4 regions of the Vreelandella sp. F11 genome follow, and region 1 is predicted to be linked to each of the others. Evidence: predicted binding sites of a transcription regulator. Region 1 holds the regulator's gene; each other region holds the start of a gene.
What was found. Region 1 encodes FNR, which switches genes on or off when oxygen is low (the NO sensors DNR and NnrR bind a similar motif). Its sites were predicted from a motif close to TTGATNTANATCAA; they were not measured.
Positions count from the first base shown of each region.

Region 2: the regulator FNR is predicted to act here: its motif matches at 1,433-1,446, upstream of ubiT (ubiquinone anaerobic biosynthesis accessory factor UbiT).
Region 3: the regulator FNR is predicted to act here: its motif matches at 1,184-1,197, upstream of ACFIOZ_RS05480 (anion permease).
Region 4: the regulator FNR is predicted to act here: its motif matches at 1,090-1,103, upstream of paaF (2,3-dehydroadipyl-CoA hydratase PaaF).

Region 1 is NZ_CP170448.1:3,697,171-3,699,369, reverse strand. Features, by position in the region: gene ttcA (tRNA 2-thiocytidine(32) synthetase TtcA) at 1-682, shown strand, start outside; gene fnr (fumarate/nitrate reduction transcriptional regulator Fnr) at 675-1,421, opposite strand; gene hemN (oxygen-independent coproporphyrinogen III oxidase) at 1,504-2,199, opposite strand, start outside.
Region 2 is NZ_CP170448.1:2,249,253-2,251,451, reverse strand. Features, by position in the region: gene hmpA (NO-inducible flavohemoprotein) at 1-789, shown strand, start outside; gene ubiT (ubiquinone anaerobic biosynthesis accessory factor UbiT) at 858-1,355, opposite strand; gene ACFIOZ_RS10190 (c-type cytochrome) at 1,619-1,930, shown strand; gene ACFIOZ_RS10185 (cytochrome c oxidase subunit 3 family protein) at 2,012-2,199, shown strand, end outside.
Region 3 is NZ_CP170448.1:1,225,596-1,227,794, forward strand. Features, by position in the region: gene ACFIOZ_RS05475 (CsbD family protein) at 79-264, shown strand; gene ACFIOZ_RS05480 (anion permease) at 374-988, opposite strand; gene ACFIOZ_RS05485 (YfcC family protein) at 1,473-2,199, shown strand, end outside.
Region 4 is NZ_CP170448.1:4,421,061-4,423,259, reverse strand. Features, by position in the region: gene paaG (2-(1,2-epoxy-1,2-dihydrophenyl)acetyl-CoA isomerase PaaG) at 1-240, opposite strand, end outside; gene paaF (2,3-dehydroadipyl-CoA hydratase PaaF) at 257-1,030, opposite strand; gene paaN (phenylacetic acid degradation protein PaaN) at 1,398-2,199, shown strand, end outside.

The DNA.
Region 1 (2,199 bases):
GATTTTGCGCAACTTGCAGCGCAACGCGCCGGTCAATTTTTCACTGGTGGCGGTCAATCTGGATCAAAAGCAGCCGGGCTTTCCCGAGCATGTGCTGCCTGCCTATCTGGAGAAGCAGGGCGTGGAGTACCATATTGTCGAGCGCGATACTTACTCGGTGGTGAAGGAGAAAACCCCTGAAGGCAAAACCACCTGTGCGCTCTGTTCACGACTGCGCCGTGGCTCGCTGTATGGGTTTGCCGAAGAGATTGGCGCCAATAAAATTGCCCTGGGCCATCACCGGGAAGATATCCTCGAAACCCTGTTTCTGAATATGTTTTTCGGCGGTAACCTGAAAGCGATGCCGCCCAAGCTGTTATCCGATGATGGAAAGAATATCGTTATTCGGCCATTGGCTTACTGCAAAGAGGCAGATATTGCTGAATTTTCGCGGTTGATGGAATTCCCGATCATCCCCTGCAACCTCTGCGGCTCCCAGCCCAATATGCAGCGTCAGGTAGTCAAAGAGATGCTCGCGGAGTGGGACAAAAAGTTTCCGGGCCGCCTGGAAAGCATGTTTAAAGCGGTGACCAATATTGCACCCTCCCAGTTGGCAGACCGCAGCCTGTTTGATTTTGAAGGCTTAGAGGCCAAACAGGCGGAACTGCTGGCAGGGCGCATCCAGGCCTTTAACGTCAGCTAACCGTTTGCTCTTCCTCTTCAGCGAGGGTAATCAAGCGCGGCATGTCGAGAATGTTGACCTCTCGCCCGGAAACCGCCACCACGTTCTGCTGCTGAAAGCGGCTTAAAATGCGGCTGACGGTTTCCACCGCTAAGCCCAGGTAGTTGCCAATATCGGCTCTGGGCATTGAGAGGCGAAAACTGTAGGGCGAGTAGCCCCGGCGACGAAAACGATCCGAGAGAGTAATCAAGAAGCTCGCCAGCCGCTGATCAGCGGTTTTACGCGACAGCAGGCGCATCATACGCCGATCATCGCGTAACTCTTTACTCATGCTGCGATACAGCTGGCCACGTAGCTCAGGGATCTCTTCCGAGAGCAGATCCAGGCGGTCAAAAGGGATCTCGCATACGGTGGTGGTTTCCAGTGCAATAACGCTACCGGGATAGTGCTCTTCGTCAATGCCATCCAGCCCCACCAGTTCACTGGGCAGGTAGAAGTTTGTCAGCTGTTCGCTGCCGTTACCTTCGGCGGTGATCTGTTTCAAACTCCCTGAACGCACCGCGTAAACACTGGTGAAAGTGTCCCCCTGGCGAAACAGAGGCTCGCCTTTTTTCAGCGGCGCACGGCGGCGAATAATCGCATCGAACTGCCCCATATCGTCCAGCTCAAGGGCAAGCGGCAGGCACAGCGAGCTAAGGCTGCAGGTTTGGCAACGTGCTTCGTGGAGTAGCGAGCGCCGGCTGCTCATGGGTTCCAACATACGATGCTCCTTGAGTGGGTCAGGGTAAAATTAGTAAATTCTTACTTATTATAGTCGCGTTAGCATGCCTGCAATAAGATGATTAAACAATCTTAGAGTAGCGCTGCCCCGTTTGCCCAGAAAGATGGGCATCGAACGCCATGGCTAAATGGCGAATCAGCAGCCGCCCCATGGGCGTGGCATTAAGTTGATCACCACTACGGGTCATTAGGCCATCTTGCTCGGCGCTCTGTAAACGTTCTAGCGCGGGTGCAAAATAGCGGGGGGCATCAATATTCCAGCGCTGGCTGACCGCAGCAAGATCAATGCCCATATCGCACATCAGCCGCTCAATCACATCCCGGCGGATGAGGTCGTCGTTGCTCAGCCGCACGCCGCGTACGGTGGCGAGCTGGCCCTGATCCAACGCCGTTTCGTAGCTGGCCAGGTCACTAGGATTCTGCGCATAGACGTCATCAATGCGCGAAATCGCCGAAACGCCAAGCCCGATTAAATCGCACTGAGCATGGCTGGAGTAGCCTTGAAAATTGCGCTGTAGCGAACCTTCTCTTTGGGCAATGGCGAGGCGATCGTCTGGCCGGGCAAAGTGATCCATGCCGATATGCACATAGCCTGCCGCGGTGAGCATCTCGATGGTGGCGCGCAGAATCGCCAGCTTCTCTTCACCCCCTGGCAAGTCATCAACATTAATACGCCGCTGGGGGGCGAATCGCTCCGGCATGTGTGCATAATTAAACACTGAAAGACGCGCGGGGTTGAGGTCAATCACCTGGCGAAG
Region 2 (2,199 bases), 1.4 Mb from region 1:
CTTGCCGGCCTGTTAATTGACCTCGAAGACCAGCGCTATCGTGAGTTTGAGCAGCGCCCGGGTGGATGGCGCGGCACACGCCGTTTCAAGATTGCCAGTACCCATCAGGAGAGTGCGTTAATTCGCTCTTTTATCCTTGAGCCCGAGGATGGAGGACGTGTGGCTGACCATGAGCCAGGTCAGTATATCGGGGTACGCCTAACCATTAGTGGCGAGCTGGTTTACCGGCATTACAGCCTCTCAGACACACCAAATGGCCAAAGCTATCGAATCTCGATCAAACGCGAAGAACAGGGCCAAGTCAGCCGCCACTTCCACGATGTCTTACAACCCGGCGACACCTTGGAACTGTTACCGCCGGCAGGAGACCTCACCTTGGTTGATGGTGACGAACCTCTGCTGCTTGCCAGCGGCGGCGTTGGGCAAACGCCCCTGCTTCCCATGGCAAGACATGCCTTGTCCCTTGGGCGGCATGTCACCTATCTACACGCTGCCCTGGATGCCGACCACCAGGCCTTTAAAAGCGAATTAGAAGCACTGAAGAGCGAGTACCCTCAACGTCTTAAGGCTGTCCGTATTCATGAGCGCGGCAACGAAGCCGAACATATTGGTCGTATCGACCACAGCTTATTAGCTCACTACCTGCCTGATCTTAAGGCGCGCTGCTATTTCGTCGGCCCCCAAGGATTTATGACGGCGATTAATAGTGCGCTGTCTGAACTGGGTGTCGACGAGGATCGTCGCCACTTTGAGCATTTTGGTCCGTCTCGCCCGCTCAACGCAGCCTAATAATGGGCGGCCCCGACACACTACCGGGGCCGATTGATAACAGCTATAAGGCTGAGCTTACGAGCAAGTCACTCCCTGCGCGCCAAGCGTTCCAGGCCCACCAGCAACTCCCCCAATCGCCCCTGGGCAAGGCCTTCCTCACAGCCGTCAAGCAGGTTCTTGAGCGTCAACCCCAGTTCCGTATCCCCTTCAATGATTAAGCGACGCTGGAAAAACAGGCTGTCGGGATCTTCGCGACGCGTGGCCAAACAGAGAAATTCACGCCAGCCCCCACGAATAGTTGCCTCGCCCTTCTCGCGGCATAATAGCAAGCGCTGGGATTTAAGCGTCAGGCTGAGTGTCACGCCTAAATCCGCAATGGTGAGACTAATGCGTCGACCTTCCACCGCGTCAAACTCTCCCTCTGCGAGCGGTATAGCGAAGGTACGGTTGAGCAAGGGCTCCACAAGACGTCGCTTGATGGCAAAGGGAACCCGCGGATCAAGCGTACGAATCATTTGATGAGCGGTAACAGGCGGAGAAATTGAAAAAGCGGGCAGGGAAAAAGCCGAGGGCAGCAACAACATAACAAATACTCCGTGGTAAAAGACATCAGCGGTTCACACTTGGCGACTGATGCTAAGCGTTGCTCTGGCGAAGAGTGCTGATATGTATCAAGGAAGACTAAATATTGCGCCGGCATTAAGATGCATATAAAATATTTCTTAAATTAACTGTTATTGATGAGCGCACTGGCTAAGAGATGCGCATTTGAGCATCCGCCTGGAATCATAGTGGTGCTGGCGATTTCTCCAGCGCCTTCGACCGTTAGAATGTGAGGAGAACCATGATGAAATCATTGTCTGCAGCCCTTATCGTCGCGGGTGCTGCCCTGGCGTTTTCAGCCGCCGCTCAGGCAGAAGCTGATGGCGAGGTGGTTTATAACCAGGCCTGCATGGCCTGCCACATGACAGGGGCTGCTGGCGCGCCTATCAAGGGTGATGCCGAAGCGTGGGAACCGCGTATCGCAAAAGGCATCGAGACGCTTTATGAGCACTCGCTCACGGGGTTCAATGCTATGCCGCCCAAAGGCGGAAGCATGAATCTTAGCGACGAAGAAGTGAAATCGGCCGTTGACTTTATGGTTCAAGCCGTCGAATAAAACCAAGCGCTGTACAGAAAGTGTATACCAGTATGCTGGGATGCTATTACCCCGGCGTAACACTCAACGCTTGGAGGGGTAATGAGTCGCGATCTGCCCAACCCCGGATGGGGGCCATTATCGGCGTTACCCGGCAATCCCTTGATGTGGGTGCTGATTCTTAGCGAAATGCTGGTTTTCACCGCTTTCTTTGCGCTTTACGCTGCCCAGCGCGCTCTTAACCCCGCCCTTTTCAATGCCTCACAACAACAGCTCGACCCTGTGTTGGG
Region 3 (2,199 bases), 2.4 Mb from region 1:
GCCGACATGTGATTAGCCGTGCTATTGGCACCTTTCTCATACGGCACTTTCCCTACTAACGGATTAGAGGTGTTCGTCATGGCAACTGGTAAAGAAGATAAAGCGAAAGGAACGGCCAATAAAGCAGCAGGCAAAGTGAAAGAAGCCGCGGGCAAGGCAACGGGTAGCAGCAAAACAGAAGCCAAAGGTAAGGCCCAGCAGGCGAAAGGCGAACTGCAAAAAGGCAAAGGCGATGCCAAGGAGAGCCAGAAAAAACAGCGCTAGTTATATAATCCTGACACCAACAGGGGGCTTCGGCCCCCTGTTGGTGTTTATGCGGCCTGGAAACTTCCGTCTCCCATTTTCTGTTTGGGAATAGCCTAGAGAAGTTTGCTTAGTCGTGACCCAGTAGCTTCCACCACTCGCCTAGCCTTAGGTAGCCCGAGCCAAAAGTGACAGGCGATGTGCCCGTGGCATAGTGAGTTAAGGTCATCATGATGGAGGAAGTGGCGGCCATAATAAGCATGAACGGCATGGGCGGTGCGCCGAGCGTTAACCCAACGGTCAGAAAAACCGCCATCATGGCTGTGATATACGCGGTGGTGCTGGCAAAGAAGTAGTGGGTGTAGAGGAAGGTCAGCACCAGCAGCGCAGATGCTTCCATCCAGGCGATGCCCATCATAGTGATCCAGTTCTGTATGTTAGTGGAGAACCAATCGATCAAGCCGGTCTGGTTGAGCTGGGTTGCCATCATGATTAAAGCGCCGAACCAGAGTAGGGTATCCCAGGCGTTCTTTTCCGCCAGCACATCATCCCAGATTAATACGCCGCTCAGCAGCAGTATCGATTGCCCAATAAACGTCGACGTTGTGGTGTTAAGGGTGACCGAGTCTCCCAAAAATAGTGCTGGGATATCCGCCCTTAGTAGTAATAGCACCAAGAAGGCAAACAGCATAATGCCTTCGTCCCGGCTGATCTTACCCATTTCGGCAAGTTTATCCAGCGTCATCTGTGTGGCATGGGTGTCTGTTTAATGTCCGGCGGATAAAGCAGGTAAAGAGTATAGGGCATAGCCAGGATGGCGACCAAACCTGGGAGTAGCTCCATGAGATAAGTAATAGTGCCGTGCTCGCGACTAGAACTCAAAGAACAAAGAAGTGTATTTTTTTCTATTTTAGCCTAAATCTAGGAGGCGCTCGATAATTTGCTCTATGTCAAGATTGGCTCAATGGAAAGAACTTTTGAATGAATGCCCTTTTATATGGGTGGTTGGGTATCTCTCAAGATAAATACTTTATTGGAAATGTTTTTAAATATTTGTTTTTTTGATAATTTTTTATTTATTTTTTGTTTCTTGATGTTTGTCAACTTTTTATAATGAAGCAGGGCTATAGTTGATAAGTAAAAGACTAATGTTGATTGGTTTGTGTCGTGGTCATAGCTTTTTTAACCCGTAAAAAAGCAGGGGACGATAACTTATAGGGGAGAGGGCAATGGATAACATACCAACGAATGGTAATAAGAAAGTGAAAAGCTTTCGTTTTCCAACGGCTTTTACCATTTTATTTAGCCTGACAATCTTGGCTGCAATGCTGACTTGGTTCGTACCAGCAGGCCAGTATGAGCGGGAATTTGATGAATCGCTGGGGCGCGAAGTTACCGTTGTGGGTAGCTATCAGCAGGTGGAACCTAATCCACAAAATGCCTGGGATGTGTTAATGGCCCCAATTGCAGGGCTTTACGACCCTGAGAGCAATACGGCTAATGCAATCGATGTGGCGCTTTTCGTGCTCATTATTGGTGGCTTTATTGGGGTTGTGACGGCAACCGGTGCGATTGATGCGGGAATCGGGAGAGCCATGACACGCATGGCGGGGCATGAAAAATGGATCATTCCGTTGCTAATGGGGCTGTTCGCCCTGGGGGGCAGCACCTATGGAATGGCCGAGGAGACACTGGCTTTCTACATGCTGCTAATTCCTATCATCATCGCTGCTGGCTATGACTCAGTAACGGCCGTTGCCATTATTCTGCTGGGGGCGGGAGTAGGTGTGTTGGGCTCGACAGTCAATGCATTCGCTACGGTTATCGCATCCGATGCTGCAGGCATCCCCTTCACCGATGGCCTTGTTCTAAGGCTAGTGATACTGACGCTGTGCTTCGTGGCCACTGTTCTGTATGTGATGCGTTATGCGGCGAGTGTTCGCCGTAATCCCAAAG
Region 4 (2,199 bases), 720 kb from region 1:
GTCGGGGGCTTCTGCGCCGGGCGCGACGCTACGGTCGGAAAGATCCTGGCCGGCGCAGAAGCCTCGACCGCTGCCGGTCAGCAGCAAAGCGCGAACGCTTGAATCCTGGCGCACGGCTTTTAGCGCCTTGCTCATCTCGGCATGCATCTCAGTATTGAAGCTATTCAGGCTTTCGGGGCGATTCAGCGTGATACAGGCGACGCCGTCTTCCACGCTGTAAAGCAGGGGCGCTTGGCTCATGGGTAATGTCCTTGTGTCAGTGCCCTTGAAAAGTGGCAGGTCGTTTTTCTTGGAAGGCGCGAATGCCCTCTTCGCGGTCGGCGGTGCCCGCCAGCAAGGTGAACGCATGGCGTTCAAAGCGCAGGCCGGTGGCCAGGTCGGTATCCATCGCCTTGTGTAACGATTCCCGTGCCAAGCGCACTGCCAGCGGTGCCTTGGAGGCAATGCGTGTTGCAATAGCCATGGCGCGCTCTAGCGTTAATTCGGGCTGGGTAATCTCGCTAATCAGGCCAGCTTCGAGCGCGCGGCGAGCGGAAATCGGATCGCCGGTAAGCACCATCTGGGTAGCCAGTGACTTACCCACCGCTCTAAGCAAGCGTTGGGTACCGCCTGCGCCGGGCATGATGCCCAGGTTAATTTCCGGCTGACCAAACAAGGCGTTTTCACCGGCAATGATGATGTCGGCATGCATGGCCAGTTCGCAGCCACCGCCCAGGGCATAGCCATTGACGGCGGCAATGATCGGTTTGCGGAAACGGGTGATGGTAGCCCAGTGATGCTGGCGAGGATCTTCCAGCATGCCGACCAAGTCGCGTTCAGCCATTTCGTTAATATCCGCACCGGCGGCGAACGCTTTCGCATTGCCGGTGATCACCACGGCGCGAACGTTGTCGTCACTATCAGCGTTGCTCAAGGTGTCGGCGAGCTCGCCGAGAAGCTGCGTATTAAGCGCATTCAGTGCTTCTGGGCGATTCAGCGTGATGCATAAAACGCCTTCCTGGGGAGGGGTTATTTTTAGAGTAGTGGGCATCTTTACCTCAGTTCGGCCTGTGGTGCACAGGATGAATATCTGTCGAGTATAGATTTATTTTGATACGCATCAATATTGTCTGGCTGTTGTTAATGTGTCGCTTAACGTTGTTTTAGATGGTTTATGCCTTGTTAACAATGGCTTGTATTCATTTTTTTGAATGAAAGATAGTTATTAGACCATGGTATGAAAGGTGGGTGCGTGGATCAAAAAGCGACCTTTAGCCAGTATGCATCGAGTTTTTTGATAGTAACGCGCCAGCTCTTAAGTAAGCGGTGACTGGGAAAGCGTTTGATGTTTTGTTACGGAAAATATAGTCTTCATATCTATAGCGTATCAGAATAATAAGTGAGTGCAGGAGCGCCCCATGACGCAATCAGCGCAGCAGATGTTCGACCTTCATCGTGAGATTCTGGATCAGGCTGTCGACGCCATTTCTAGCCGTAATTTTTGGACGCCCTATCCAGAAAGCATGCGGAAATACCCCGAGGATGCCCTTAATGCGGCGCCGTCGGCATTCGAATCACTACTCAATCAGCCATTTACACTTAATGGTGTTGGCAGCACCCAGAAAGTGGGTGGCGAAGTGTCACCTTATGGTTTTGAGCTCGGCATTACTTATGACCAGCCAAACCCCGATGATCTGATAGCGGCCATGCAAGTAGCAATGCGTGACTGGCGGGATGCCGGGGCTGAAGCGCGCGTGGGGGTGTGTCTGGAAGTCCTGTCGCGTCTTAATGCCATGAGTCCAGAGATCGCCCAGGCAGTGATGCATACCAGCGGCCAGGGGCCGATGATGGCGTTTCAGGCCGGTGGTCCGCATGCTCAGGATCGCGGTCTTGAAGCCGTGGCGTACGCCTGGCAGGCAATGGCTCAGATTCCCGCTACCGCGAAATGGGTCAAGCCCCAGGGCAAGCATGATCCCATCGCCATGGATAAGCGTTTTCACATCGTGCCGCGGGGTATCTCGTTGGTAGTGGCCTGTTCTACTTTTCCCACCTGGAATACTTATCCTGGCTTGTTTGCCAGTTTGGCGACGGGCAACCCGGTCATTCTTAAGTCGCACCCTGGCGCTATTTTGCCTGTGGCGATGACCGCACGGGTTGTTCAACAGGTACTGGAGGAAGCAGGCTTTGACCCTTGTCTGGTTAGCCTGGTACCCGACACTG